Regions from separate parts of the Paenibacillus sp. FSL F4-0125 genome, predicted to be linked through region 1. Evidence: riboswitches for the same ligand, from Rfam matches in the RefSeq annotation. Region 1 holds a riboswitch; each other region holds the start of a gene.
What was found. A riboswitch is a leader RNA that binds a small molecule or an ion and turns the genes downstream of it on or off. The one in region 1 is predicted to bind cobalamin.
Positions count from the first base shown of each region.

Region 2: it holds a riboswitch for cobalamin, as region 1 does, so the genes downstream of both, NST74_RS03865 (S-layer homology domain-containing protein) here and NST74_RS04480 (DUF4430 domain-containing protein) in region 1, are expected to answer to the same signal.
Region 3: it holds a riboswitch for cobalamin, as region 1 does, so the genes downstream of both, metE (5-methyltetrahydropteroyltriglutamate--homocysteine S-methyltransferase) here and NST74_RS04480 (DUF4430 domain-containing protein) in region 1, are expected to answer to the same signal.

Region 1 is NZ_JBBOZJ010000001.1:1,015,538-1,025,915, forward strand. Features, by position in the region: gene NST74_RS04475 (GAP1-N2 domain-containing protein) at 1-2,634, shown strand, start outside; cobalamin riboswitch at 2,756-2,956, shown strand; gene NST74_RS04480 (DUF4430 domain-containing protein) at 3,133-5,712, shown strand; gene NST74_RS04485 (methyl-accepting chemotaxis protein) at 5,922-7,628, shown strand; gene qoxD (cytochrome aa3 quinol oxidase subunit IV) at 7,703-7,993, opposite strand; gene qoxC (cytochrome aa3 quinol oxidase subunit III) at 7,998-8,594, opposite strand; gene qoxB (cytochrome aa3 quinol oxidase subunit I) at 8,591-10,378, opposite strand, start outside.
Region 2 is NZ_JBBOZJ010000001.1:874,773-885,150, forward strand. Features, by position in the region: gene NST74_RS03855 (cellulase family glycosylhydrolase) at 1-1,520, opposite strand, end outside; gene NST74_RS03860 (hypothetical protein) at 1,741-2,319, shown strand; cobalamin riboswitch at 2,411-2,611, shown strand; gene NST74_RS03865 (S-layer homology domain-containing protein) at 2,777-7,699, shown strand; gene NST74_RS03870 (DUF4430 domain-containing protein) at 7,773-8,741, shown strand; gene NST74_RS03875 (energy-coupling factor transporter transmembrane component T) at 8,741-9,631, shown strand; gene NST74_RS03880 (ABC transporter ATP-binding protein) at 9,604-10,378, shown strand, end outside.
Region 3 is NZ_JBBOZJ010000001.1:4,784,640-4,795,017, forward strand. Features, by position in the region: gene NST74_RS21360 (DUF1540 domain-containing protein) at 188-340, shown strand; gene metE (5-methyltetrahydropteroyltriglutamate--homocysteine S-methyltransferase) at 481-2,799, opposite strand; cobalamin riboswitch at 2,931-3,135, opposite strand; gene NST74_RS21370 (undecaprenyl-diphosphate phosphatase) at 3,622-4,482, opposite strand; gene NST74_RS21375 (DedA family protein) at 4,533-5,156, opposite strand; gene NST74_RS21380 (FtsX-like permease family protein) at 5,174-7,123, opposite strand; gene NST74_RS21385 (ABC transporter ATP-binding protein) at 7,098-7,868, opposite strand; gene NST74_RS21390 (sensor histidine kinase) at 7,954-8,952, opposite strand; gene NST74_RS21395 (response regulator transcription factor) at 8,949-9,650, opposite strand; gene NST74_RS21400 (TIGR00266 family protein) at 10,284-10,378, opposite strand, start outside.

The DNA.
Region 1 (10,378 bases):
GTTCAGAACTACGGAGATTGGCTACATGCTGATTTCGCAAGAAGCTATGACGGAGAGCTGGGCGGAACCTTGCCGGAGCTGTCTGATATTCCAGTTATACGTACGGATCGTCGCCCTGATCCTATAGCGGGCTTACGCTTGTTAGGAATTAATGAAGGGATATTTAAGGCATTGCTGCAAGCGGTGATGCTCTCTGTGGCAGGTAAGAAAAAAATCTATATCGGCCTTAATGTATCTATCACGGAGTTGTCCGCACGTGCGGTGGAGCTTACAGAGATTTTATATAGCGTGCTGCCGTATGAATTCCGCCGTAGATTAGGCGTGATTACGTATGCCAATGAACCGCAAAGCCGTAAATATATTCATCTTAGCTTTGTGGAAAAAGGTTCGCTTCGTCCCGGTGATCGCAATATCGAGAAGGATTTTACATTTGATTTGGTTTCAGGTCGGATGGGGAATGTGGATTTTGGTGAGTCTCGTCAGCCGTATGCTGATTTGGTTTGGAAGCTGTTACTTCTAAATCCAGGGGATCTTGACGATTTCGTAAGTTTTGCTGATCAGATCCTGCGTGGAGAAAGTCCTGAGCATAAGCTATCGCTCGCTTTTTATAATGAGTTAGCTGTATTTTATGAGATTGAGCAGGGGAATGAGCATTTATATACAGAGAATAAGAGCACGGTGCTAAGCGGATTGCTCTCTTACCTTAAGGCGGAGGGTGCTATTCATTCCAGAATCAGACTGAACGATATTTTCTTGGAGCGGTTCGACCGAGAATTTGATTTAGTCCGGCAAAGGAATGTTCCAGAGCCTGCTATTATGGAGTGCTTTAAAGATTATTTTATGCTCAAGGATCATAATTACAAAGTCAGAATCGTTGATTATTTCATTAATGGAATGCTTCATAGCGTGGAAGCGGGACGCAAAGATGTTCTTAATGCAGCTTACGGGATCATTGAAAGTAATGAAGAGCTAAGTGCTGCGTTTTTTCAACGGGTAATGTCTGAATCGTATTTCCGCAAGCAGTTATTAGAGCCTTATATGGAGTCAAGACTAATTGCTGCATCTAAATCTGTGGACATTCTGAATTTTGTACTCCATTGGGGCCGTTTTCTGCCAGCTGCGTTAGAGCAACCTTTTGCTCAGGATGCAGTAAGGGATTACTTGCTGGAAAAGCTACAACTGGAGACGGATCCGGTTGCTGCGGTGGCGGAAATTCATAGCACTGTAGATAAAGCGGAGAAAGATCGACGTAGAGGGACAGGCGTATCTCCTAAAGTACTCTCGCTCATGCAGGATCTTGCAGCATCTGCAGACAGATTCTTGCTGAATCGGCTATCTCTTACTGAAATGACGCAGGAGGACTTATTAGAGGTTGTTTTCTTACGTTATGGCAATGTTGTGGATTGGCAGCCGCCACTAGATAGAATTAGCAAGCAGAAAGAAAATGCACTCCGCGCTGCTTATCGCTGGTTTGGTGAAGAGAAGCCGAATGAAGAGATATTTGCAGGCTTGTCTCCGAAGGAGCTGGATGATGTACAGCTGCTCGGTCGCCGTTTACTAAAGGAAGCTCGGGTGTTAGAACCGTTTGAACGTCTTCCACTAGCTTTCTACTACACGAGTCAACGCGAGGGTGGTCCGCTGGATTATGACGCATTGCTGGAGTTAGTTAAGCATAAAGCTGGTAACGACAAGGATGTGATCTATCGATTCTTTGCATGGTCTCAAGGAAATTCTTTATTTACGATATCGAATAAAAAGCTTCACCCGGGATACCGCCGGGCGATTCTAAAGTATTTCCAGAGCAGTGACCGCGAGGCATTCAAGAATCGTGAATTTCGTAAAAGCTATGTCGCTACAGCTCGGCCTGCTCTACAAAATGTCTACAATGAGGCTCGCTCCCAGCTGGCTTCCCCGCTGGCGCGCTGGATCAGCCGCAGCCGATTTCGACTCCTGATCTCCGGTTCCATCACTGGCATTCTGGTGATTATCGCAATTATCGTATTCAGTATGCTGCGTCCGGAAGATCCAAAGACGGCCCTGCCTGGGACAACCCCTGCACCGACACCTGTTCAGAGTGCAGGCAGTATGCTTCCTCCGGCTTCCGTATACCTGAAGGATCTAGGTACCGAAGGAGATAAAGGAAGCAGTGTATTGGTGTTCACGTTTGCCAACGCGGATGATTGTGTGCAATTTAATCCGACGGAGATTAGTTTAATGACTTCATCCGATGTAGTGGATAAGAGCTTTAAGGTTGCTGCTAGCAATGGGACTTGTTCAGTGCCGTCAACGGATGGAGACTTATCTGGCGATACGAACGCCGCTGATAAGACTGCGGGGACGGCGGAAGGCGTAGATGCTACTAATACTGCAGACGAGGCCTCTCCATCTCCTACACCTTCCTCTGATGCAGAGGGCAGCACAGTTGTGCCGTCCGCGACAGCTATTACAGAAGGTGAGCAACCTTCCTATCAGGTGGAGGTTACTATGGAGCCGGGTGCGACAATCGTCGAGCATAGTATGATCAAGGCTGGTAGATTTACGTTGATCGTAGATCCCGCTCCAAAGGATACAACGGGTGTTAACTCAAGTGCTGAACCTTCGGCAACTGCAAGTCCGGAAGGAACAGCCGAATAAAGTAATTTCTGATCAGCAGGACGATACCGAAAGGTTTGGTTCTGCTGTTCTTTTTTTGTTGCTCATACAAAGCTTTTCTATAGACATGCTGAGTATTAATAGATATGATTATGAAAATAAGATAATACATATTGGAAAAGGTGCAGACTCCCCTAAATCAGAGTCTGCTTAAAAGGGAAGTCCGGTGTAAAATTCCGGCGCGGTCCCGCCACTGTAAATGCGGAGCGTCTCTTCTATGAACCACTGTCAGCAGTTAGGACGGGAAGGTGAAGAGCGGCAATGAAGCATTAGCCAGGAGACCTGCCTTTTTCGTGAGCGTTTCTATTCTTCGTGGGGTAAGAATGTGGAACATATACAGATAGACTGTGTGGTCGTAGAGGTTCATGCGCCCCAGCCTCGATTTGTTATCTTCCCGGGCCGCCCTTCATAGGGGCGGTCTTTATGTTGTGCGCTCTTATTTTGTGTAGTATCCATTCCTTTAAAGAAAGAGGCTGAACAATGAAGAAAATATTCTCCTCCAGGTTTTTTGTACTTGGACTGGCCGTATTCATGGTCATATCGATTCTTGGAACATCTCTTGCTCCGGCAGGAACCATCTTTGCGGAGGCGGGCGTTAGCTCCGGGCAGGAAGCATCTGGCGATTCTGCTGCTAATGTAGAACGGATTAATGTTGCGGATGCGACCTATACGGCTGCGGAATTTATTTTAAAGGGTGGCGTGCAGTCGGATTGGCAAGCGATTGGACTGGCTCAAGCGGGATACAAGTTGCCAGTAAGTTATCGAGCAGCTCTTGAGAAAAAGGTGAATGATGCAGAGGGGAATTTCGCGAGCGTAACGGATTACGCGAGAATCGTACTCGCAGTAAGAGCAATAGGAGCCGATCCTACCAGCTTTGCTGGAAGCGGAACAAGTCCTGGTTATAACTTAATAGAGAAGATCTATAATCATGACAAAATCAGTGGACAGACGCTTAATAATCCGGTTTATGCTTTGCTCGCACTGGACTCAGGGAAATATAATATTCCTAAAGATGCGAAATGGACAACGGATAAGCTTCTTGCTGAGATTCTTTCCAAGCAAAATCAAGACGGTGGATTTGCCTTAACTACAGGCGCCAGTGAGCCCGATATGACAGCAATAGCTTTGACCGCTCTAGCGGCACATAAGATTAATCCGGAAGCTTACACAGCGGGACTACAAGCCGTATCTTGGTTATCCAAAGCTCAGGATAGCCATGGAGGTTACGGAGATAGTGCTGAAAGTGCAGCACAAGCTATTCTAGGTCTCACATCCTTTGGTGTAGATCCAAGTGGGTTAGAATATACCAAGAATAAAGTGAGTTTGATCGGTAATCTACTGAGCTACCGTCTCGCTGACGGCAGCTTCGCTCATAGCCGTGGCGGAAGCAGCAATATTCTAGCTACAGAACAGGGCCTTCAGGCGCTTGTAGCCTACAATCTACTCCATAAAGGCAGCAACAGTAAACTGTACGATTTTTCTAAGTCATCCGTTCAGAATGTACTAATCTATGCACCGATTACTGTAGAGGGTCCTGAGAGTACTTTAGCACAGGGATATGGATATGCCGGCAACGTATTAGGTGCACTAGAAAAGCTGGCTCTTCAGACGAAATTGCCAATCACGAATCCTTCCGGCGCTTATGTCACTGGAATTGGAAGTATTCTGGCTGGAACCTATGGCGGTTACGATGGATGGATGTATGTTGTATCCCGTAATGGTCAATGGATTAATCCAGATGTTGGAATGAACGATTTTGTGCTTAAAGATTCAGATCAGGTTCTGGTTTATTATGCCGGAGATGATACTAAACTTGTTGATTCGGTAACGGTGTCCAAGCCAAGCCTCAAAGAGGGCGATTCTTTTACTGTAGTAGTGACTAGTAAGACATGGAAATGGGACGCTGTAACGAATACGTCCTCTCCGGTAATCGCCAAAGCTTCTGGCGTTCAGGTCCAAATTGGAAATCGCATCGTAACAACAAACGCAAAAGGTGAAGCGTTATTCTCAGGGAATGTTCCAGCAGGTGACTACAAGCTGAATGTAACAGGCTATCGTGAAGGAAAAGCACCATCGATTGCTAAATATACTCAAGATCTAAAGGTGATTCCAAAGAATGTAACGGCTTCACTTACCGTTGAAGGTCCGCAAGGGCTGATCGGTGAGGGGACTTTAAAGGCTTCCAATGCGCTTGAAGCACTGCAGCAATTGGGGGCGTCTAAGGATTTTAAAGTAGATATCACGAAATCGTCGTATGGTAATTTTGTATCTGGCATTCATGGCATTACGCAAGGTCTTTATGACGGTTGGTGGAGCTTCGTTGTATGGCGCAGCGGAGAATGGATCTATCCTAGTGTGGGCATGGACAGCTTTGAATTACAGGAATCCGACCGTGTTCTTGTCTATTATGCCGGAGAAACCACACAGGTTGTTGATACTGCTGTTGTATCTCCCGCACAGCCGAAGCCGGGTGAAGCTTTCACAGTAACAGTTTCTCAGAAAAAGTGGGTGTGGAATAAGGATACCTTTACTTCCGATCCAGTGACTTCTCCAGCCGCTGGCGTGCAGGTCTTGATCAGTGATCAGAAGGCGATCACAAATGCTAAGGGTGTAGCTGCATTTGACCAAGGTCTACCAGCGAATGCCTATACGATCGTTGTAACCGGGTATGCTAAAGATAGTGTGCCTAGTGTGGCGCGTTATACTCAGTCACTAAACATTGCTTCAGATGTTATTGCTCCCGCTAAAGCTACGGCCACCCTGTCAGTCATTGGGGGTAGCAAGAAGGGAACGATCCTTAACAATACTACAGTAGCTCTAAAAGAAGGTGAGACAGCTTATAGCTTACTGATTAGTCAATTAGGGGATAAGGTAGTATCATCCGGAAACGCTGGTAGTAAATATGTGAAATCTATAGATGGTTTGGCCGAATTTGATGGCGGACCTAGCAGTGGATGGAAGTACAAGACGAATAGAGATGCTGATCCAAGTATAAGTGCAGACAGCTACATTTTAGAGAACGGTGATACGGTATATTGGTACTATTCATCGGGTGAATAAGTACGTCTGATTATTCGTAAGACGGGCACTGCGATTCGGAGTATTAGCGGATCGAGTGTCCGTTTTTATTTTCGTTCGTTGCAATATTTGACAACAGACACTTTTTTTCGACAATTTCATTCATAATTTTATTTAAAATCATCAAACAATTCACTTCTTTAACCGATAAAAATAGATAGTGAGTTAGATTATGTGAAGGCGGAATGTAGATGAAGAATATGAAAGTGAAGTTTAAGATTGGGATTCTTTTAGTATTTTCTGTAGTCATGTTGAACATCGTGGGGATAACTGGCTTTACCACCATGGACAAAATGACCCAAAAAACAAAAGAGACGTACAATGAAAACTTGTTGCCAATTTCTTACGTGGGGCAAATGCGTACAAATAATCGGGCCATTGAAGCCTTTCTTTTGGAGCGTTTGATTAGCGTTGATGCAAACAAGAACAAAGACTTGTTAGAGAGCATTAAGGGAAAAGTTCAGGAAAATAATGATCTATTGAACAAGCTGAAGACCGTCCAGTACAATGATAGTGCCATTTTGAGCAAAATAAAGGAATATGAGTCCTCCCTAACAGACTATCGTGCACAAAGGGACAGTATTATTCAGATTGCCGATAGCAAAGGTAGAGAAGAGGCCTTTCAAGTATTCACGGGGGATTTTAGTATTTCTCGTGAGAAAATGATCAATATGCTTAAAGGAATAAGCGATTCGTTGCTAAAGGGAGCTGGAGAATATAACTTAGAGTCCACTGCTACCGCTGAAAGAATGAAGACTAAAAGTATAGTATTGATATCGTTCTCTTGGATTATTTGTATCGTGCTTAGTGTTGCAATCATTCGACTGATTACGAAACCGCTTAAGGAACTGCAAGGTTTAATGAAGCGGGCGGAAAATGGAGATTTAACTGTCATAGCAACGTATACCGCTAAGGATGAAATCGGCCAAATTAATAGCTCATTTAACAATATGCTGGAGAGCTTACGAAAGATGATGCAAGGTATCGCGGAGAGTGCAGAGCTGTTATCAGCCTCATCGCAAGAGATGAGCGCTAGTGCTGAGCAGACCTCGCTGGCTTCGCAAATGATCGCCGAATCTTCAGGTGAGATTGCAGCGGGCTTTGATGAACAGACGGAAAGCATTAATCGTACCTCTCAGTCTATACAAGCTATGACCAATAATATTTCGGCCGTAGAAAGTAGCAGTTTTGAAATGTCCGACCTTATGGGAGTTGCTTCTGGTTCAACAGATCGAGGGGTAATCGCCGTAGATAACATCATTGAACAGATGAAGGAAATCGACTCCAGCGTAACTCAAAGCCAAGAGATTATTAGCAACCTTGGGGAGCTGTCTCAGGATATAAATACAATTATTACAACGATTAACGGAATTGCAACACAGACAAACTTGCTGGCGCTTAATGCTTCTATCGAGGCAGCGAGAGCTGGAGAACATGGACGTGGCTTTGCTGTAGTTGCTGGAGAAATTCGGGGACTTGCAGAAGCGACGCGAAACAGTTCACTGAAAGTAACAGATATTATTACGCATATTCAAAAGCAAACTGAAAAAGCAGTAGAATCCATGGCTTCAGGCTCTGATCTAGTCTCTAACGGCGTAGTTCAAAGTCAGTTCGTATCTCAAGCGTTTCATGAGATTCAAAGTTCCATTAAAGAGGCTACGCTGCAGACGGAAGAGATTAGAGAGGCGGTTGCGCATGTCTCCTTAGAGTCACAAGGTGTAGCGGCAGCAATGGAACAGGTCAATGCTATATCCAATAGAGGGGCAGTGGGTGTTCAGGACACCAGTGCAGCTAGTCAGCAGCAACTGTCTGCTATGGAGGAAATGTCCGCATCAGCTCAGTATTTAGCGGTGCTGGCGGAAGATCTGCAGAAGACTTTAGCGCGATTTAGATTATAACGCGAAATGAAAAAAAGGACGTCCCAGAGCCATTTAGGCTTTGGAGACGTCCTTTTGTGTGTTATTGAATGGAATTAAGCATACCAGCCCCATACGAAGATGAAGAGCGTACCAAAGATCGTAACTAAGCCAACGAATAAGGCATAGGCGATATTGATATAAAGTTCTTTCTTGGTATCCGCTGATTCTCCAATATGCATGAACAGGAAGAGCTGCAGGGAAGCCTGAATGAGGGCTGTAACAAGCAGGATAGCCATGTTTGCAGTATTGGATAGATCCAGATAGATTACGGCAAGTGCAGCCACAGAAAGGACAAGAGAGGCTAAGAAACCCATCACATGGCGAATTGGAAACAGTTGCTTCATCATGCTACATCAGTCCTTTCAGATAGACGAAGCTGAAAATAAAGATCCAGACAACGTCCAAGAAATGCCAGTACAGCGAGAAGATAAAGGATTTATTGGCCGTAGCCGGATTAATACCTTGACGCTTCAACTGGATTAGAATAGCCGCACCCCACAGGAACCCGAACGATACGTGAGCTCCGTGTGTTCCCAGCAGTACAAAGAGACTGGATAGGAAACCACTGGTTTGAAGTGTAGCCCCTTCGTGAACATAAGTGACAAACTCCGTGATTTCAATACCAAGGAAGCCGAGACCCATTAACAGGGTTAGTCCGAAGAAGACCATCATGGCTTTTTGGTAGCCATGCCGCATGGCATGTACTGCAAGACCGATTGTAAACGAGCTTGTCAAGAGCAGCAATGTTTCGATCATCACTGGACCAATTTCAAAGAGGTCCGGCCCGCTAGGGCCGCTAGCGAAGCGGTCTACCATTACAAAGTAAACAGTGAACAACGTAGCGAACAGTGCAATCTCTGCTCCTAGAAAGACCCAGAAGCCAAAGATTTTATTACTATTCTCCTCTGTTGAGTACTCAAGCGGCTTAGACGCATCTATTTTCATACTGTCTCACCCCGCAATTTCTTTTCAGTAGCAATAACTTCTTCTGCTGGGATGTAGAATCCGTGATCCCGATCAAAGGACATAGCAGCTAGAACGATGAGGATACCAACTCCGGAGATAATGGCTGGAATCCAGAGACTGAATACCAGAGAGAATCCTGCAACGAAGAAGATAACACCCAGAATAAATGGTTTTCCTGTATTGCTTGGCATATGGATCTTAGTAATCTTGTCTTCGTATAGAGGTACTTTATCTTGTTTAGAGAACCAGTAGGCATCGCGTGTTTTTACGGTTGGAACCACTGCGAAGTTGTAAGCTGGAATCGGACTTTTCGTTGCCCACTCCAGTGTACGTGCATCCCATGGATCTCCATTTGTATCTCTTGGTTCATAACGTGTACTCCAGTAGATGTTATACACCAGAATTACAAATCCGACTGTAAGACCTATCGCCCCTATGAACGAGACCATACTGAGCGGACCAAATCCGGTATCCGCAGAATAAGTGTATTGTCGACGTGTCATTCCCTTAAGTCCGAGAAGGAACAGTGGGAAGAACGATACGTTAAAGGAAATAATAATCCACCAGAAGGCATGTTTACCAAGACGTTCGTTTAGACGGAAGCCGAATACTTTAGGGAACCAGTAGTGGAAACCTGCGATTACGGCGAATACAGCACCTGGAATGAGAACGTAGTGGAAATGCGCTACCAGGAACATTGTATTATGGTACTGATAATCGGCGCTGGCCATAGCCAGCATGACACCTGTTACCCCACCGATCGTAAAGATCGGGATAAAGGCGAGCGAATACAGCATCGGCGTCGTAAATGATATTCGCCCTTTTCGTAAGGTGAATAGCCAGTTAAATATTTTCACACCTGTTGGAACAGCAATGGCCATGGTAGTAATCGAGAAGAAACTGTTAACCATAGCGCCTTGACCCATTGTATAGAAATGGTGAGCCCATACTAAGAAGGACAAGAGGGAGATGATCAACATACTAAAGACCATGGATGTATATCCATACAGGTTCTTTTTGGAGAAGGTGGCGATAATTTCACTATAAATACCGAAGGCAGGTAGTACAACGATATATACTTCTGGATGCCCCCATACCCAGAAAAGGTTGGCCCATAACATATCCATACCGCCGTTGGCCATCGTGAAGAATTGAGAGCCGAATAACCGGTCGAACATCATCAAAGCGAGCGCTACCGTAAGCACTGGGAATGCGAATACGATAATTACGTTCGTGATTAGTACAGACCATGTAAACATTGGCATTTTCATCAGCTTCATGCCAGGAGCACGCATCTTCAGAATCGTTACAATAAAGTTAACGCCTGTGATGAGTGTACCGATACCTGATATTTGCAGCGCGAGTGAGTAGTAGTTGTTACCCACCGTTGGACTGAACTCTATACTTGCCAGCGGGAAGTACGCAGACCAACCAGCATCTGGTGATCCCCCGATAACAAAAGAGATGTTAAGCAGCATTGCTCCGAAGAAGAAGAGCCAGAAGCTGACGGCGTTAAGACGTGGGAAGGCAACGTCTCTGGCACCGATTTGTAGCGGTACGATAACGTTCATCAGACCGATAATAAACGGCATGGCCATAAAGAGGATCATGATCAAGCCGTGTGTTGTAAATACCTCGTTGTAATGCTGTGCGTCAAGAAATTTCATGTCTGGGGCTGCGGTTTGTAGCTTCATCATAATAGCGTCAACGCCGCCGCGGAAAAGCATTAGTAGCGCAGCGAGGATATACATAACCCCGATACG
Region 2 (10,378 bases), 140 kb from region 1:
CCTGCATTGCCGCCAGCGGTATAGACAGCCTCCATCGTGGCAAGCTGGTTGCCATTAAAAGTAGTCGGTATCGCAAACGATTCAGTCGTACCTTTGGCATCACTTAATTTGGCAGTGTCATTCACGATGATCTTTAGTCTCCACGCAACGCCTTTGTTGAATTTCAGCGTTAACACAGCATTTTCACCGTATTTTTGGGAAGCCGTGAGCTTTTTAAGTTGGCTGGCCTTGAGTGTAAGCTCCTCGCCATTTAAGGTGTAATCTTTGCCTTTAGTTAGATATTTGCCATTTACACTAATGGTAGTAAGCTTATTTCCGTTTAGATTAAGCTTCACTTTGGTGTCTTTGATGGTTGCACCTTTTTTAAGATAGACCAGATCGCTCTCGGTACTGGAGGAACGTTCCTTCAGACCGGACATTAATACACCCTGCAGCTCGGAATCGGACCACTTATACGTTTTGCGGTTGAAATGCTGCCCATTATCCCAGAGCATAGAGGTCATTTTCTTTTCTTTTAAATAATAGGTAAGGTACTCGAAGAATTTCAGCTTCTCGCCTTGTTCAATCACACCTGTATCTTTATCGAAGCCCAGTAGTCCGAACTCACCAACGATAACCGGAATTCCTTTAGCTACGAATGTGTTGTAAACGTTATCAAAAGTTTGGGTGATATCGTTTTTTGTATCTTTTTCAAACGTGGTGTAGCCAGCGATATTCACACTGAACGGCCAGAAGCCATAGAAGTGAACGGTCGCAATTATATTCGGATCTTTGAGAGCTGTAATCGTTTTGTAGAGCTGATCTATTCTAGGCTGCGTAGGAGAAGTCTCTAATGAAGGTAGAACTAGCGGACGTACATCATTCTTTCCACCGGAGTTCCGAACGATCTGATGGAAGGAAGTGTTGAGTTCCGTAAGCATTTGCTCCATCTTTGCTTCATCGGTGCTTCCGCCATCTGTGAAGCGTGGTTCATTGATGCTTTCGAACATCAGCTTATCGGATTTATCCTTGAAGCGGTCCGCAATTTGAGTCCATGCTGCGTTATAACGCGCGAGCGTTTCATCATGCTTCTCTTCCATATGACTTACCCATAACCAGGAGTCATGATGGACGTTAATCATTACATAAAGCTTGGCGTCCAGCGCCCAGCCGACCACTTCTTCGACACGGTCAAGATAAGCTTTTTCAATGGTGTAGTTCGGTGCTTCACCTATGTGTGAATCCCAAGTGATAGGAATCCGGATACTTTTGTAGCCTTGTGCGGCAATTTTCTTAATCAGCTCTTGGGTCACACGCGGATTTCCCCAGGAGGTTTCATCCTCACCTGTAGCATCTAGAGTATTGCCAAGGTTCCATCCGGGCTGCATATCGTCTACATAGGATTGGATTTTACTCTTTGGTGCTGCTTTAGCTTGTTGCTCGTCCTTGGTAGCAGCGGCGGCAATGGATGAGAACAAAGAGAGCAGAAGAGCGGTAACAAGGGTCAATGATAAGAAGGATTTCTGGATTCGAGTAGTCATTGAATTCTCCTTTGTAAGATCATTTTTGGGGATGCTTAAACCTGACCTTTCCTCAAGCACTTTGGTACGTAGATGAACACTGACACCTCCATTTTTGTTGTAAACGCTTACCAAATACCCTAACATAGAACATTTGTAGTGAGTACCTTACTAATTTGTGGTAAATTCATATGGAAATTAGTGATTTGAAGTGATCCCAAAAGTCATGGAGGAATAACCAGTGAGCAGATTTCATTACATAGGCTCGGCTAAAGAGCTTCCGTTAGGAGAAAGAGGCAGTGTACTGTCAGCAAAGACATATGATGAAGTGAAAAATTCACCAGAGTATAAGAAACAAAGAGAGTCTCTGCGCCTGCAAGGCATAATTCCTTTGGATGACATCGCAGATCTATCTCATTTAAGAGATGAGAACTGTCTTGTATATGACTCGGAAGAAGATGCAGCAGGTATTTTTATAGAGGAACTTGGGTATTGGAACGATGAGATTCGCAAGCATTTTCGGAGTCCGTTTGTGTATCGGATTTCACCTAATTGGGGTAGCTTCTCTGTATCCCCTGAGCTAAAGAATACTCTATCGGGTTCATATAACGCCTCACTCAAGTGTTGCCGGGAGTTATTTAAACTTATGACAGATATCGGAGTAGCTGGTACCGAGTTTGAGCTTTATACTTGTTGGGCAGAGGAGGAAGGGCACCCACGTAATAAAAAGTATGACCGAATCTTTGATTTGGCCTCTTTGTCACTGGAGGATGGTTTTGAGCTGAGAGAAAAAGAGTATATTGTGGTTAAAATGGTTTGATATTCAATAGAATTATCTCCAACTACTTGTTATACAAAAAACAAATATTGCATGACAAAAGCATCTATATTAGATATGATGAAGCATGGAAAAATTAATATTAGCAATAGGTGCCAATTATGAATGTTTCGGAGACACAATCATAGATTGGTTAAATGGAAAGCGGGTGTGAATCCCGCGCGGTCCCGCCGCTGTGAAAGAGGAGTCCTTGCAAGGTACCACTGGGAAACTGGGAAGGTAGCAAGGGTGATGATACTTGAGCCAGAATATCTGCCTGTTTCTGATACACCGTTAAACTCTACGAGCGATAGAGAGGTGTTTGATATAGTATATGCCTGCTATTGTTGCGGTTCACTATCTTAAACCTCTTGACGTTATGTTGAGTGGTTTTTTTGTAGTGCTAAAAAAGTTTATTCTGTTTTTTATCATAGGAAAAGAAGGGAAGGGTTATGGAAACATGAAGAAAAATAAGTTTTTGGCTTGGTTACTCATTGTAGCTGTATTTATCACGACGTTCTCTACAAGCGTAATCCCGGCTCATGCCAATGAAGCAATTGCCGATAGTGCAGTTGTAACAACAGAGGTTGATCAAGCTCTAGTAGAGCAGATTAATGCGTTAGTACAAGAGCCAGATACAGAGAAGCCTACGATTTTGATAGAAGGTATACAAGATAAACAGGAAGTATCCAGTAAAGATTTAAGCTTCAAAGTAGTGGTTACAGACAATGTCTACAAAGACATTATTCCAGTAGTAAAGCTGAACCAAGTCGTTCTGTCAGCTACTAATGGTGAGTACAAAGCATCTCTTAACCCAGGTAGTAACGTAATCGCAGTAACGGCTGTGGATGGCGCAGGAAACAAAGCAGATAATGTAACCTATCAGGTTACTTATAAAATTACTGCCAAAGAACAGTTAGATAAAAGTTTGGCCTACATCGTTAACACCGTAAAAAATCCGTCATTTGGAACAGGTAGCGGAGAATGGTCGATTCTTTCTCTAGCACGTGCGAACTACAAAGTACCTAACGGTTATTACAATCTCTATTACAACAATGTAGTTACGAAAATAAGTTCGATGATCAAAGAGGATGGAAAACTCGACGCTAACAAAAGCACAGAGAATTCCAGAGCGATTCTAGGCCTTACCTCTATCGGAAAAGATATCACGAATGTTGCAGGTCATGACCTAAGAAATGCACTCGCTGATTATCAATATATTCAGAAGCAAGGGAACAATGGTCCCATATTTGCTCTGATTGCACTAGATAGTTATAACTACGAAATTCCAGTATTATTCCCTGATCCTGATGAGAAGGGAGTAATCTATCAAAGCACAAGAGAAAACCTGGTTCAGTACATCTTGGATAGAGAAGTTAAAAAAGGTGCAGCAGATGCCGGGGGCTGGGCATTAGGTGTAACCAAAGCCGACGTCGATATGACCGGGATGGCGATGCAAGCCCTTGCACCTTATTACGCAAAGGATCCTAATGTAAAAGCTGCCGTGGATCGGGCGATTGCATGGTTATCGAGTGTACAAAATAATCAAGGCGGATTCACAAGCTGGGGAAGCACAAGCAGTGAGAGCATCGCACAGGTTGTTGTTGCCTTAACTGGCGTAGGCGTAGATCCGCACAGTGACCCTAGGTTTATTAAAGAAGGAAATTCACTTATAGATGCTTTACTTAGCTTCTCTGGGCCGGATGGTGGATTCAAGCATATTCTCACCGGTAAAGTAGACGCTATGGCTACGGATCAAGGTACATATGCACTCGTATCCTATGATCGTCTGATTAATAATAGCAAACGTCTCTATGACATGACGGATGTTCAATTAGAACAGCCTACTACCGTTGTAGCAAAACAACAATTAAATAAAAACCTTGCCTATATCCTAAACACTGTAAAGAATCCGTCATTTGGAACAGGCAGCGGGGAATGGTCAATTCTTTCTCTGGCACGGGCCAATTACGAGGTTCCAAGTGGCTATTACAATCTTTATTATAACAATGTAGCTGCTGAAGTAGCTAAGCTAATGAAGGATGGAAAACTCGACGCTTCGAAAAGTACTGAGCATTCCAGAGCGATTCTAGGACTTACCTCGATCGGAAAAGATATCACGAATGTTGCAGGCTATGATCTAAGAAATGCACTTGCAGATTTTCAATATGTTCAGAAGCAGGGGCTTAATGGTCCTATATTTGCACTGATTGCCTTAGATAGTCATAACTATGATATTCCTGTAGTAGAAGGCGTTACAGATCAAACCACAAGAGAAAAACTGGTTCAGTATATTTTAGAAAAAGAAGCACCGACTGGTGGATGGGCGTTATTTGGTACTAAAGCCGACACCGATATCACCGGAATGACGATGCAAGCCCTTGCACCTTATTACGTAAAGGATCCTAATGTAAAAGCTGCTGTGGATCGGGCGGTTGCATGGTTATCGAGTACGCAAAATGATCAAGGTGGATTTACAAGCTGGGGAAGCACAAGCAGTGAGAGCATCGCACAGGTCATTGTTGCTTTAACTGGTGTAGGCGTAGATCCGCACAGTGACCCAAGGTTTGTTAAAAAAGGAAATTCGCTTATAGATGCACTGCTTACCTTTGCTGATCCGGATGGTGGATTTAAGCATATTCTCACTGGTAGAGTAGATGGTATGGCTACGGACCAAGGTACGTATGCACTAGTGTCTTATGACCGTCTGACCAATCATAGTAACCGTCTTTTTGATATGAATGATGTGGTAATTGAACAACCACCTGTACAACCAGAGGGTCCAAAAGAATTCCCGTTACCTTCTGGTGATAAGCCGGAAGTTATCATCAATGATGATGCTCATGATTATATCGTTCCGATCAGCGCCGGAGACAGCAACAAGGAAATAACAGTAGTTATTCCTAAAGGTCAACAATCGAAGGTTAGTGTTAGTTTACCTAGTAACAGCGACCTTCCTCAGATTGAGGCTGCCAAAGGTGACGTATCTGTAGTCATTCCTAAGGGTGCAAAAGTTACAAGCGGAGATGCCTCTGCGATTGAACTGATGTCACCTTTAACAGGCACAGAAGCTGCACTAAAAGATAGTCTGAATCAGATTATTTCCCAAGATAAGAAGCTGGAGAGCATTATTCATGCTTTTTCCATGGGTGGCAGTGCAAGAGTAGAATTCAGTCAATTTATTACGTTAACCTTTAAGGACCTTAAAGGAAAAGATGCAGCTTATATTCAAAATGGTACACCTCATGCGATTCAAAAATTTGCAAGCGATGACTTAGGCTTTGCAAGCGGTAAGTCTGAGTATGCCTATGATAGTGGAAATGATTTAATCGTAAAAACTAATCATTTCACTGATTACATTGCGTATTCCTCCAGTGCAGTACAAACGCCTGGTGGTGACGGTAATGGTGGCAATGACGGTGGAGGAACCACTCCGTCGAAGACATACGTAACCCTATCCGTGGATAAGCTTACGATTAAGAAGGGATCTGTTGTTCCATCTGTACAGGTAGAGCTACAATCTGGTGACACAGTATGGTCTGTACTAGAGAGAGTGCTAGATAGCCGCGATATCGACTATAGATATTCTTGGAACAGTACATTTGGAAGTGTGTATGTTGAATCCATAGCTGGCGATGGAGAATTTGACCATGGTAGCGGTAGTGGATGGATGTATAATGTGAATGGAAATTATCCTAATTATGGTGCATCTTCATATAGTCTGAGTTCAGGGGATAGAATTCAGTGGCGTTATACTACGAATTTGGGTGCGGATCTAAATGCACCGATGCCAACCCCATCTGCGACACCAAAACCAACGCCTAAACCTAGCGGTACTCCTGCTCCTGGTGATGTAACTAATCCAAGTGTTCCGAATGTGAGTCCATCTCCAACAGCGACTCCTAATGATATCAAGCAAGTGTATAAAGATGCCGATAAGATCTCATCATGGGCGTTCTCAGCGATTGAAACGGCTACAGTAAAAGGGTATATCCAAGGTAATAATGGTCAAGTGAATCCGAAAGATCATATTACAAGAGCAGAATTTACTAAGATCCTATTATCAGCATTGGAACTGGATATCAAGAGTGACAAAGGAATTACCTATAAGGATGTCGCTCTGGGTGATTGGTTCTATCCTTATGTGAATGCTGCGCATAAAGCAGGGTTAATTACAGGCTTTAATAATGAATTTAAGCCAAATGACAAGATTACTCGCGAACAAATGGCAGCCATTATTGTCAGAGCATTATCAATCCCGGCTACGAAGCCAGGTACAGCTATTAAAGATATCAATACAGTGTCTGCGTGGGCTAAAGCAGATGTGGAAACCATTGTTGCCACCGGACTTATGTTAGGTGATAATAATCAGTTTAAGCCTAAAGAGCTTGTAACGAGAGAAATGGCAGCTGTTGTTGCTACTAGAACCCATGATTATAAGAGTGGCGACAAAGCGGTTAGTCCATATATTCAGAACACAGCAGCCTTTTTGCAAAAAACAGTAACAAACCCGGTCATTGCCTCGGTTGGCGGAGATTGGACAGTGTTCGGGCTGGCACGTTCTGGTGTGAAGGTTCCAGATAGTTATTACGCTAAGTACTATGCGAATGTAGAAGCAACCCTTAAAGAAAAAGCTGGGAAGCTGCATAGCGTAAAATATACGGAATATGATAGAGTTATTTTGGCATTAACTTCAATCGGCAAAAATATTGATAAAGTGGCGGGTTATAACCTACTGGAACCGCTCGCGGATTTTGATACTGTAATCAAGCAAGGTATTAATGGACCTGTGTTTGCGCTGATCGCACTGGATAGTAATCATTACGACATTCCAGTAGTTAAAGATGTAAAGACGCAAACAACAAGAGAGCTGCTCATTGATTACATTTTAGGCAGAGAGATCAGCGGTGGGGGATGGGCATTAGGCAGTAATGCTACTGAGGCCGATCCGGATATCACTGGGATGGTTATTCAAGGCTTAACTCCTTATTACAAAACGAATGCCAAAGTAACGGCTGCTGTAGATCGTGGATTAACTTGGTTATCCAAAACACAAACAGCAGACGGTGGCTTTGCAAGCTGGGAGTCTACGAACTCTGAGAGCATTGCTCAGGTGATTGTAGCTTTAACTGGACTTGGTATAGATCCGCATAAGGATTCCAGATTCATTAAAAATGGCCGTTCAGCTGTAGATGCGCTGCTTGGCTTTGCTGCACCTGAAGGTGGTTTTTATCACGTGAAGCAGGGTGGAGTAGGCAACGGAGGCGCGAAACCAGGAGAAGTAGATCTTATGGCTACGGATCAAGCGATGTATGCACTGGTTGCTTATGATCGGTTCGTTAAGGGTCAGACGAGTCTTTATGACATGACAGACGTTAAATAGAACTTTATTTAAAGAGATAAGCAAGGGTAGCGTGTATACCCTTGCTTATTATTTAAGGTGGGGAACTTAAGAAATGAACAAGAAAAAATGGCTAACAGCGATACTAATTATTGGTGTGTTGGCGATTGCCTTCTTTTGGGGCGGGAATTATCAGAAGAGCCCGAACAAGGTTGCGAGTAACATTGCAGAGTCTCAGGTTGTAGAATCAGACAACACGGCTTCGAATCAGAATGTTGATGTAGAGCCTTCAGCCTCAAGTGATGCCGAGACAATGGAGATAGCACCTACAGCTACGCCTGGCGAAACAGCTAAGCCCGTTGAAACGGTAAAACCAACTGAAGTGGTAACGCCAACCGAAACTGCGGTAACAGAGGTTGAAAAGCCGACCGCAACAGCTAAATCGGATACACAGGCACAACCGACCGCAACACCGAAAGCGGCTAAAACGTCCGTGCCGGAAACGAAAGCGACGGCAAAGCCAGTAACCAAACCGGATTCAAAAGTAGCGACAACAGAAACCAAGCAGGAACCGAAAAAGGATAAATTCCTTACCGATCCAGTGCCGAGCGGGAAACCTAAGCCCGTGGAATGGCAAGATGCAACAGTAGATAAGAAGAAGCAATTAACGGCTACATTGTCCGTCTCGGCGGCAACGATTTTAGATAATATGGATATTTTTAATAAGGATAAGCTTGAAGTATTGCCGGCAGATGGTATCATTTATAAAGCGCAGAAGGTAACCTTTTATGAAGGTGAGTCTGTGTTTGATGTTTTGTTAAGAGAGATGAAGAAGAATAAAATCCATATGGAATTCAGCATGACGCCGATCTATAACAGTAATTATATTGAAGGTATAAACAATCTGTATGAATTTGATGCTGGAGAGCTTAGTGGATGGATGTACAAAGTAAATGGCTGGTTCCCTAACTACGGCAGCAGTCGTTATGTTCTTAAGGATGGCGATGTCGTTGAATGGGTATACACTTGTGATTTAGGTCGAGATGTAGGTGGTTATGTAGCCACAGGAGGAGCTCAGAAATAATGAAGGATAGCTTTTCTACCTTTCATCCGTTTGTGAATTTTCTATATTTTGTTGTGGTATTGCTGTTTAGCATGGTGTTCATGCATCCCATATTCCAGGTGATTGCCCTTATCAGTGCGGTGGTCTACTCCTTTATGTTAAAAGGAAAGAAAGCCGTTCGATTTAATCTGCTGTACATGGTTCCTTTTCTACTATTTATGGCGATTATGAACCCTGTTTTTAATCATCAAGGGGTAACGATCCTGTTCTATTTGAACAATGGAAATCCCATTACGAAGGAATCCATTCTTTATGGCGTAGCAGCGGCGTGCATGTTTGTGACGGTAATCATCTGGTTCTCCTGTTATAACGTCGTGATGACCTCGGATAAGTTTATTTATATATTCGGAAAAATACTGCCGGCACTGTCGTTGATTTTTTCGATGGTGCTTCGTTTTGTTCCTAGATATTTAGCGCAAATCAAGGTGATTTCGAATGCCCAAAAATGCATAGGCCGGGATGTCACACAGGGAAATCTCCTCGCTCGAGCGCGCAATGGGATTACGATCCTATCGATAATGACCACCTGGGCTCTGGAAAATGCGATTGAGACAGCCGATTCCATGAAGTCAAGAGGATATGGATTGCCTGGACGTACAAGCTTTTCGATCTTCCATCTAGATGCCCGGGACAAAGTAGCCCTCTTGATCATGACAGGCTTAATTGCGATGGTAGCCATCGGCGCAGCGATGGGTGAGAACACGATGAGATATTATCCGTCGATTAAAGCGAGCGCAATTACACCTTTTAGTATCCTTGTATATATCGCTTATTTTGCGCTATGTATGATCCCTGTGCTCATCAATATGGTGGAGGCAATGAAATGGAAATCTATCGAATCGAAGAACTAAGCTTTGCTTTTCCTGAACAAGAGCAGATGGCTCTTTCGAATATCAATCTTTCGATTGCAAGCGGAGACTTTATTACTGTGTGTGGAAAGTCAGGTTGCGGAAAAAGTACCTTACTAAGACAACTGAAAACAATCCTAACCCCACATGGCAAACGCCAAGGGGCGATTTATTATAAGGGTCAACCTGTAGAAGAGATCGATGGGCGGACACAAGCAGCGGAAATCGGTTATGTACTCCAAAGTCCCGACAATCAAATTGTGACGGACAAGGTGTGGCATGAGCTGGCCTTTGGCCTTGAAAGCTTAGGTTATGACAATTCTACGATTCGTTTGCGTGTGGCTGAGATGGCGAGCTTTTTCGGAATTCAGACCTGGTTCCATAAAAGTGTGACTGAGCTATCAGGTGGCCAGAAGCAGCTACTCAATTTAGCGGCGATTATGGCTATGCATCCCTCGGTTCTAATCCTTGATGAGCCTACCTCTCAGCTAGATCCTATCGCGGCTTCCGATTTTTTGGAGACGGTCAAAAAGATAAATCGCGAGCTTGGCACAACCGTTATCATGACCGAGCATCGTCTGGAGGATGTTCTTCCGCTCACAGATCGGCTGATTGTGCTGAATGAGGGCGCCGTAATTGCTGATGATACCCCGCAAAGGGTGGGCGAGGCTTTAAGCAAGCTGAATCATCCGATGTTCCTGTCCATGCCCTCACCGATGCAGATTTACGCAGGCGTAGAAAATGGCTTAG
Region 3 (10,378 bases), 3.8 Mb from region 1:
AACCCATTTGCTTACATACATTTTATTTGATACAATTACCACGTCTAATCAAACAGAAAATACCAAATACCCTCTATTCATAATGAATGAGGGCGCGGCATGGTTCTGTTCGGACAAGCTCCACCTTGCTGAACAGAGCAGTTCATTTCATGATGCTGTCTATCACACCAAGGGGAGGTGAACCCTCATGGCAAAAGACGTAATTTGCGAAGTTAACTCCTGCACCCACTGGGCAGAAGAGAACAAATGCAGTGCTGATTCTATCTTTGTAGCTTTCCACAGTTCCCAAGAACCTACACGTGCAGAAGAGACAGATTGTAAGACTTTCGAAAGCAAATAAGGTGATGATTTGAAGGGACCCTCCACGGTTCCTTCTTTTCTTTTCTCATTCTATCAAGAATGAGAATTATTATCAAGTGGCTGAAATAAAAAGCCAGGGAGAAGTTCCCAGCTTAAATTTATTGCTTTATTCTTTCGCTATTAGGAGGCAGTAACTCCTGCCTTTTCTCTTGCAATAGCGGCTGCTCTTACCATGTTACGCAGTGCATCCTCTGTCTCCTGCCAGCCGCGTGTCTTAAGACCGCAATCCGGATTAATCCAGAACTGTTCTGGGTCCAGCACCCGCAAAGCACGATCAATATTAGCTGTCATTTCTTCTACAGCAGGAACCCGTGGACTATGGATGTCGTACACACCAAGACCGATTCCTTTATCATATTCCTGCTCCTCAAAGCTGACGATCAGTTCCCCATGGCTACGGGAAGTCTCAATAGAGATGACGTCCGCATCCATCGCTGAAATGGAATCAATCATGTCATTGAATTCACTATAGCACATATGAGTATGAATTTGCGTTGTAGCCTTCACATGATTTGTCGCGATACGGAACGACTTCACCGCCCAATTTAAGTATCCCTCACGATCTTCAGCTTTCAAAGGAAGTCCTTCACGGATAGCGGGTTCATCTACTTGAATCATCTCTATGCCTGCATCCTCCAAAGCTTTCACTTCATGGCGGAGTGCTAAGGCAATTTGATTGGCTACTTCTTCCCGACTAAGATCATCACGTACGAAAGACCAATTGAGAATCGTAACCGGACCTGTCAACATGCCTTTAACAGGAAGAGAAGTTAAAGACTGAGCATAGACACTTTCTTTAACAGTCATTGGCTCAATAAATGCTATATCCGCATAAATAACCGGTGGCTTAACGCAGCGGGATCCGTAGGATTGAACCCAGCCATTACTGGTAAATAAGTACCCGTCCAGCTTCTCCCCGAAAAATTCCACCATATCGGTTCTTTCGAACTCACCGTGCACGAGTACATCCAGACCCAGCTTTTCTTGGAAGGTAATTGCATCTTCAATCTGCTCACGAACGAACCCGTCATACCGCTCCTGATTCCATACACCTTTACGCCATTTCAACCTTGCCTGGCGCACTTCTACGGTCTGTGGAAAGCTTCCGATCGTTGTCGTTGGCAGAAGTGGTAACTGCCATTTCTCCTGCTGCACCTTAAGGCGCTCTGCAAAAGGCAGACTGCGTTGGTCTGGTAAACTTGCAAGCCCGAGAACTTGCTCTGCTACATCCTTACGGCCGCGTTCGGGAAGTGCACGGAAGGCTGTAAGAGCTTCGCGGCTGACTGTCAGCGCAGCAGTAGCTTCTCCAGTACCCTCTAAGGCTGCAGCAAGCAGGCCAAGCTCTTTAAGCTTCTCATCAGCAAAAGCTAATGCAGCCTTGACGGTTGCCTTCAGCTTCACCTCACCCTGAACAGTAACCGGAACATGCAGCAAACTGCAAGAAGGCTGTAGAATAAGACGATCAAGCGGTACATGTACACTCAGCTTCTCGATTAGCTGCAGTTTAGCATCCAGATCCGAGCGCCAGATGTTGCGTCCGTCAATAATACCCGCTCCCAGCCACTTATCCTCAGGCCAGCCAAGGCGCTCAATCGATGCCAGATTCGTTCCGCCATCATGGACAAAATCAAGACCTAAACCTTGTACCGGAAGCTTGAACAATGCCTCCAGTGGTTCAGCAGCTTCAAAGTAAGTCTGCAGAATAATATTTAATCCAGGCACGGATTCAGCAATTTCTGTGTAAATCGAGTTAAGTAATGATAGTTCTGATTCATTTATTCCTGTAACAATCGCTGGTTCATCGATTTGTACCCAGCTTACTCCTTCTTGCTTCAGTTCCTGCAATAGCTGAATGTAAACCGGAAGAAACCGAGCGGCAATCTTCGCAATATCCGCAGATGCAAAACCTTTTGACAGCTTAAGGAAGGTATAAAGGCCTAAAACCACAGGTTTTCCCTCAATTCCCGCTTGGGACTTGGCGAAACGGTATGCTTCCAGTGGTTTATTCTCCGTCAGGCGCGGCGTTTGTGCACCTATCTCTGGAACGATATAGTGATAGTTCGTGTTGAACCATTTCGTCATCTCGCAGGCGGTAGCCTCAGCGTTCCCTCTAGCCATCGCAAAATAAAGATCAAGCCCAATGTCTCCACCATCATACGCATAACGCGGAGGTACGATCCCGAACATTACAGCCGTATCCAACACATGATCATAGAATGTAAAATCATTTACCGGAATTAACTCAATCCCTGCCTCCTGCTGAGTCTTCAAATGCTGAAGTTGAATGCCTGCCATTTCAGTACGGAACTCTTCCTCTTTTATTTTACCTGCCCAGAAGGCTTCCAACGTTTTCTTCCACTCGCGGTTTTTTCCGATTCTTGGATAGCCAAGATTACTTACTTTTACTTTGTTCGTCACTTTGCAGCTCCCCTTCTCCATCTTCTTATTTTGGCTTGAAACCATAACATCCCTATTAAAAAGAGCGCCCTTCCCTAAAAAAGTCAAAGGGAAAGACGCCCATAATATACCTATGGTTCACGTCTAACACCTTCCTATCCTCCGTAGGTGAAGCAGTGCTGTTGAAACAGGCAGGTCTCCTGGCTAGCGGTGTCAGCATCCTTAGCAGTCTTCCCAGCAGTAGTAAATTGCCAGTGACGTATGTTGCTATGGACTCTTCCGTTACAGTGGCGGGACCGCATCGGCTTCGAACCGATTTCCCTATTAAGCCTACCGAATTACTAATTCCCGGCAAGCACCTGTCTCCGATATTGTCAAGCTAAAACGCCTTTGGCGTCCTTTTAAGGACGGTAAGCGTTTATGCGAGAATTATAAGGGTAAAGTGAACTTTTACTTTCTTATAATTTAATTGCTAAAACGCCATTGGCTTCCTTTTAAGGACGGTAAGCGTTTATGCGGGAATTATAAGAAAGTATTTCGTGAAACTTTTACTTTCTTATAATTTAATTGCTAAAACGCCTTTGGCGTCCTTTTAAGGACGGTAAGCGTTTATGCGAGAATTATAAGAAAGTATTTCGTGAAACTTTTACTTTCTTATAATTTAATTGCTAAAACGCCTTTGGCGTCCTTTTAAGGACGGTAAGCGTTTATGCGAGAATTATAAGAAAGTATTTCGTGAAACTTTTACTTTATCCTTATAATTAATAAACTGAGTGTCTTAATCTGATGTCATCATACGTGAAAGCCCCCGTCATCTGCAATAGATGACGGGGGCTTCTGTTATATCGATTCCTTATAACGGATTTAGAAAAACACGAAATATACTACAGCGGCAAGTATTATCCGGTATATAGCAAATGGTAAAAGCTTAATCCGGTTGATCAATTTCAGGAAGAATCGCATCGATAACAGCGCAAATACAAAAGCACTGATAAAGCCTGCAATGAAGAACGGCAGGGCATCGATGGTGAAATATTGCCAATTCTTCATCAGTGAGAGGAGACTGGCCCCTGCCATAATTGGAACAGCCATAATAAATGTGAAATCAGCAGCAGCACGATGACTCATACCAAGAAGGACACCACCGGAAATCGTCGACCCGGAACGTGAAAATCCTGGCCATAACGAGAAGCATTGGACAAGACCAACACCTAGTGCCTGCTTATATGTAATCTGATCGACACTCTCTGTTTGGACCTTCTTGGGTCCAAATAGATCCGCAATAATCATTAACACCGCACCAACTACTAGACCGATTAACACGGTAGATGTAGAGAATAAATGCTCATCAATATAATCATTAAACAGAACGCCCAGCACACCTGCCGGAACTAAACCTACAAGCACCTGTGTAAGCTTAAGATGTCCACCCTTTTCGAGCGGGGGTTGTTCCTCAGTTACAGGGTCCAACTGTTTACGACTGAAACGCTTTAAGCCCAACAGTTCAATGAACCGATTTCTAAAAATAACAACAACTGCTAAGATTGATCCCAGTTGTATAACCACTTTGAAAGTATTGGCCGTATATTGCCCAAATAACTCTGTCGATTTTAACCACATATCATCAACAATAATCATATGACCTGTGGAGGATACCGGAGCAAACTCGGTCAATCCTTCAACAATCCCCAAAATAATAGCTTTAATAATCGATAATAGCTCCATTTGTTCTCCTCCTTTTTAATCATAACTTTTATCTATAAGTCCTTCTTCGCTCAACCTTCGGTGTTCATTCTCCGGCTACGCTTGCGGAAGTACAAATACCCCAAAACTGCTAATCCCCCAGCAATAAGTACGTACACTACGTTGGAGTACATATCCATATACATGGCAATGTCTTCCCAGTTTTCACCCAAAGCTGCGCCAATAAGCACAAGCAGTAGATTCCAGCCCAGTGTACCAATCGTTGTGAAGATCATAAACACGCCAAATTTCATACCGGACATCCCTGCCGGAATCGAAATCAAACTACGCACTAGTGGAACCATCCGACAAAATAATACGGTCCAATAGCCATATTTATCAAACCAAGCGTCAGCCTTGTGAATGTCTTTTTTGCTGATTCGGAGTAGACCGCCCCAGCGTTCAACGATCTTTTCCAACCGATTTACATCCAGCAAACGACCGATATAATATAGAATCACTGCACCCAGCAAAGAACCAAGCGTAGCAGCAATAATTACACCAGGGATGGTTAAATTCGTTGTGGTTGTCATGAATCCGCCAAAAGGAAGGATCACTTCGGAAGGAATCGGTGGAAAAATATTTTCAAAAGCGAGCATCAGGAAAATACCAAAATAACCAAACTGCTCCATAAACTCTGTAATCCATGCTTGCATTTCGTAACCCCCATTATTCAAATCAAGTTCTTCTTCAAGTTGCGTAAATAACGGCTGCGAATAAAAAAGAAGTAAAGTCCCTGGACAGCCAAATAGCCCATCAATACAGCCCCTGTCTCCACAGCAATTGATAAGTAGAACAACCGCTGAAGCGCAATAAAGGCAAACACACTATGCAAAATAGCAACCCCAACTGGCACAAAAAACAACAACGACAATTGAATCGTTACAATTCGGTTTAGCTCTTGATCTGTAAGTCCCATTTTGGACAATGTAGAATATTGATGACGATCATGATCTAGATCTGTATATAGCCGGAAGTAAAGGAAGCTGCCTGCTGCAATGAAAAAGACAGTACCTACCAGTAAAGAAGCGAATAGCATCGTGTTATACAGCGTTCTCTGTATTTCAAACAGCGTGCCACTAACAACAATCGCGTATGGAGAGTTACTTTCATAGGAACGTTTGCCTTTATGAGCAAGATCCGCCGCTATACCAACCGTTCGCGGGAAGTCATCCATATAAAATCCTGTATACAAATCAGTCTGTACGGGATCAATAGCCTTGTATAGCTCATCGCTAATCACAACTCCGCTGAAGTCTCCTCCATCCCTTCCATCAAGCTCCGGCAACAGATATTCGGCTATCGGAACATGCTGGGTATACCCCGTTTCACGAATGGAAAGACCTTGCTTCAGGGTGTAGACCTGCTTCACTCTACCCGCTGTCAGACTCCGATCTCGTTGCGAACCGATCATCACCAGTCCTTCATCTCCACTAAGAGGGCGCTCATCCGTCGTAAACCCTGCACGAAGCAGAGCAAGCTTATAATCACTATAAGCAATCAAGGGAAGCCTTAACGTGCGATCTGGTCCAGTCTGAGATTCCACCTCTGCGTATTTGATAGGAATACTAAGTGTCTCATAAGGTAAGGCGAGCGTTGTAAGCTCATCTTTAATTTCTTCCAAATGCTGATCAAAAAGTACCGGTGTCTGATTGCCTTTGGCTACATAACCAACAGCTGCCGGATAATCTAATTTCAGCTCTCTGGAAAGCGTATGGATCGATGCGAATACCCCCACTGAAGTAAAAGATACTGCGGACACAATCGTCACCATAAAAAACATTCGGGCATTCTCTTTCCAGCGGTAGGACAAACCCGATAATGTAATCATATTGGTATGGTTCCAATACAAGCGCCGAATCGTCTTAAGTAATTTAACAACGTAAATACTAAGTTGCGTATAAAAGAGATAAGTTCCTGCCACCGTAATCACAACAACGGGAAACATCACCTTTTCAACCGAAGCCGCTTTTGCAGTAGCAGCCAAATAATAACCCAGTAGCAGTAATACAGCAGAGATCATAGATAACACGAGGGATACCTTTGGTTCCTCATCTGCTTTTCGCTCTCCCTGAAACAGCCGCATTAGCGATTCATTCCCAATAAAGGCGAAGGTGCTCAGCGAGATTAACATAAATAACAGTGCAAAGCTGCATATCGTAAGTACTAGTGCCTGCCAAGGAAGATGAAACGTTAAAAGAGGTATCCCTAGAAAAGTAGATCCGATCATCAAAAACAACTTACCCAGAATCAACCCTAGTAAAGTACCTGTTAGGATGGCTGAGGTGCCGATCATCATATTTTCCAAAAATACCATCGTGTTGAGCTGTTTCTTTGTCATTCCATGCATCAATAAAATCCCAAATTCCATCTTACGTGACTGCAGAAACGATCCGACCGATACGAGAACAAACAAGGAGCAAAACACATAAATAATGGCTTCCGCCGCCATCATTGTATGAGCCGCCGTACTATAAACCAAACTCTTAGAAATATCCGGATGATAGATAAACAAAGCGCACACAAAAAAGATCATCACTGAAAAAGCACTGACGACAAAATAAGCCGCATATTTACGCTTGTTACGTGTAACATTCCTATAAGCGAATTGCCGAAAGGTCATGGCTAGTTCCCCCAAGCAGAGACAACATATCAATAATACTTTGGAAGAAAGCGCCTCTACTGCTCCCCCTGTACATTTCACTATAGAAACGTCCGTCTTTAATAAAGATGACTCGGTTACAAAAGCTCGCGGCTACTGCGTCATGTGTGACCATCAGCACGGTTGCCCCTTCTTCCTGATTCACCTCTGTCAGCATATTCATGACTTCGCCTGAAGCTTTGGAATCCAAATTCCCTGTAGGCTCATCTGCTAAAATCAGTGCAGGACGATGAATCATCGCCCGGGCGATGGCGGTCCGCTGCATTTGTCCACCTGAAATCTCGTAGGTTCTTTTTTGCAGCAAATGCTCAATGTCCAGCATGCTTGCTACTTCTTTCAATCTGCTCTCCATTTCCGTTACACGGACACCAGCAAGCGTGAGAGGCAGCACAATATTCTCCTCTACAGTGAGCGTATCCAGCAGATTAAAATGCTGAAAGACGAAACCAAGCTCATGGCGGCGAAAGAGTGCCTTTTCTTGTCTGCTAAGCAGATTGGGATCTCGGCCGTTGATCAGAATCTGACCGGAGGTCGGCTGGTCGATAGTGGCGATCGTGTTGAGAAGTGTTGTTTTTCCACTCCCCGAAGGTCCCATTACGCCAACGAACTCCCCTTTTTCAACAGAAAAGCGGATATGATTCAATGCCTGAGTGGACACTTTACCCTCATATATTTTTGATAAATTATGAACATCTAGAATGGGCAAGTGTTACCTCTCCTTCTTTCGACTGGATTGCCTTCATTATACAAAGTGTATACACAGGCTGCCATTTATCAAACTTACAATTACCTTACATATTTGTAAGGTAGGACTCCCTAAACACTATCCGCACGGTCGTACCCTTACCTTCTTCTGAGCAAATGCTCACCTCGTGACCAAGCTTTCCGCAGATCTGTTTCACAAGATATAGACCCATCCCCGTGGATTCTTGAAAGGTTCGTCCATTTACACCTGTAAAATAAGGATCAAACACACGCGGCAGATCTCCTGCCGGTATGCCAACTCCTTCATCTCGTATCTCCAGAACTGCTCTCTTTTCCTCTTGTATGTACCCATAGAAATAAACATGTTTGCCGACTTCCGTCGTATAACGTATCGCATTTGTAATGATCTGTGTCAGCACAAAACTTAACCATTTCTCATCTGAGGTTACGGTGATTCGCTCATCTATTTTAATAGTAGGAAATATACGGTTACGTATAAACAGACGTTTCTGCTCTGAGGTTACACCACGTACTAAGGTTTCCAAATCCAAACGTTCCACATAAAAGTCATGCTCAAAAGTATCTAGCCGAGCCGTATAAAGTACGGTATCCAGTCCTTTTTTCAGACGATCCAGTTCATCACCTATTGCTGTAAAAGGCGGTCCGTCCTTATCTTGGATCATCAAATGGATGACAGACAAGGGTGTCTTCATCCCATGCACCCACTGATTAATAAAATGAATATGTTCTTCCAGCTTGTGGCGGTAGCTGTGTAAATCATTTTTGTAGAGGCGGAATTGTGACCCTAGTAGTCCTCGTAAACTCACGGCAAGCGGAGAATCCTGAGTAGGGCCGCCGGCTTCATCTAGAGAGGAGGGAACTGTCTCCAGCCGTTCATAGAATGTACGATTGCTGATATACCGATAAGCGAGGTAGCCAAGCAGCAGACAAGTGCTGAGAAGAGCTGCGTACAGACTTACGCTCACACCACTGCCTCCATCCAGCCGATAGACTAGTGTGATCAAGATGAGCTGCGCTAGGTAGACTATAATTAATGGGATCTGCTCCCGCAAAAATAGCTTCATTCCTCATCCCCCCAATTTGGAATCAAGCGGTAGCCTTGGCCTCGAACGGTTTGTAGGCCGTCCGTAATCTCTAGAGCGGCAAGCTTTTTACGTACACGAGTGACATAGACATTAAGTGTATTCTCATCTACGAAAGCTTGATCATCCCAGATTTTCTCGAGCAGTCTGTCGCGGGTAACGATGGTTCCCGACTTTTGCATTAGCTCATCTAGTATTTTGGCTTCGGTGTGGCTTAAGTCCACCTTGACTTCTCCTCGAGTAAGAATTAGTCGCTCCACATCCAGCGTCATTCCGGCAACGGTTAGGGCACGATCATTGTTGCTTCCCGCGTAAGTGCCGTAGGCGCGTCGTAGCTGGCTTTTGATTTTGGCCATCGCAATTTCATAATCAAAAGGCTTTGTGATATAATCGTCCGCTCCGTTCTCCAGCGCCATCACCTGATCCATTTTGCCGTCTCGGGCAGATATAAAAAGGATAGGGCAAGTGGAAATCCCGCGAATCTGACGGCACCAGTAATACCCATCGTATTTTGGCAAATTAACATCTAATAGAACCAGGTGCGGAGCGAACGCTTCAAACTGAGTGCGAACCCGTTCGAAATCATTCACCGCCTGTGTCTCATATCCAAATTTATGTAAATAATCCTGTAGCAGAGCCACCAGTCCACGGTCATCTTCTATAATAAATATTTTGAACATATCATGCCTCCGGTCACAGCCTTAACAATATAGGGGTTTGCCAAATAATATATACATCGTGGAGAGGGTTAGTCAAATCGTTAGGGGATTGTGCGACAAATCGTCATGCGTAAAGCGAGGCTGGTATTTAATGGTTATGACTTAAACTAACTATCCCAAGTCCAACCTCTAAAAAAAGACCCGTGAATGAACATAATCATTCACGGGTCTCACTATATAGTTAGTTGCAGATACAGTAGCAGTGGACATCGCAGAGTCGATAATAAAAATGTCAAACGGCGATATCACATCGAACATAAGTAACCAATGGTTTGTTGAAGGAAACTGAACCGGAACGCTAAGGCTGCTAGGATAGCTTAATTTGGTGGCTGGATTTGCTCATATCCTGCAAATCTAGGGGATTTATGCACCTCTTTTGCCCCATTTGGGCCAATTCAGACGAATCTAGGGGATTTATACTCCTCTTTCGCCTCATTTGGGCCAAGTCAGACGAATCTAGGGGATTAATGCACCTCTTTCGCCTCATTTGGGCCAATTCAGACGAATCTAGGGGATTTATACACCTCTTTCGCCCCATTTGGGCCAAGTCGCACTATTCTGGGGCATCACTCTACCCATCACCCTCGCCCAAACCTATCTGCCATCCAGCAGATTACCAAGTCCTCCAAGCACGCTGCCTTCTTCTTTGCGTCCGCTGTTACCGGCTGCGGACAGAATGCGGTCAGCCA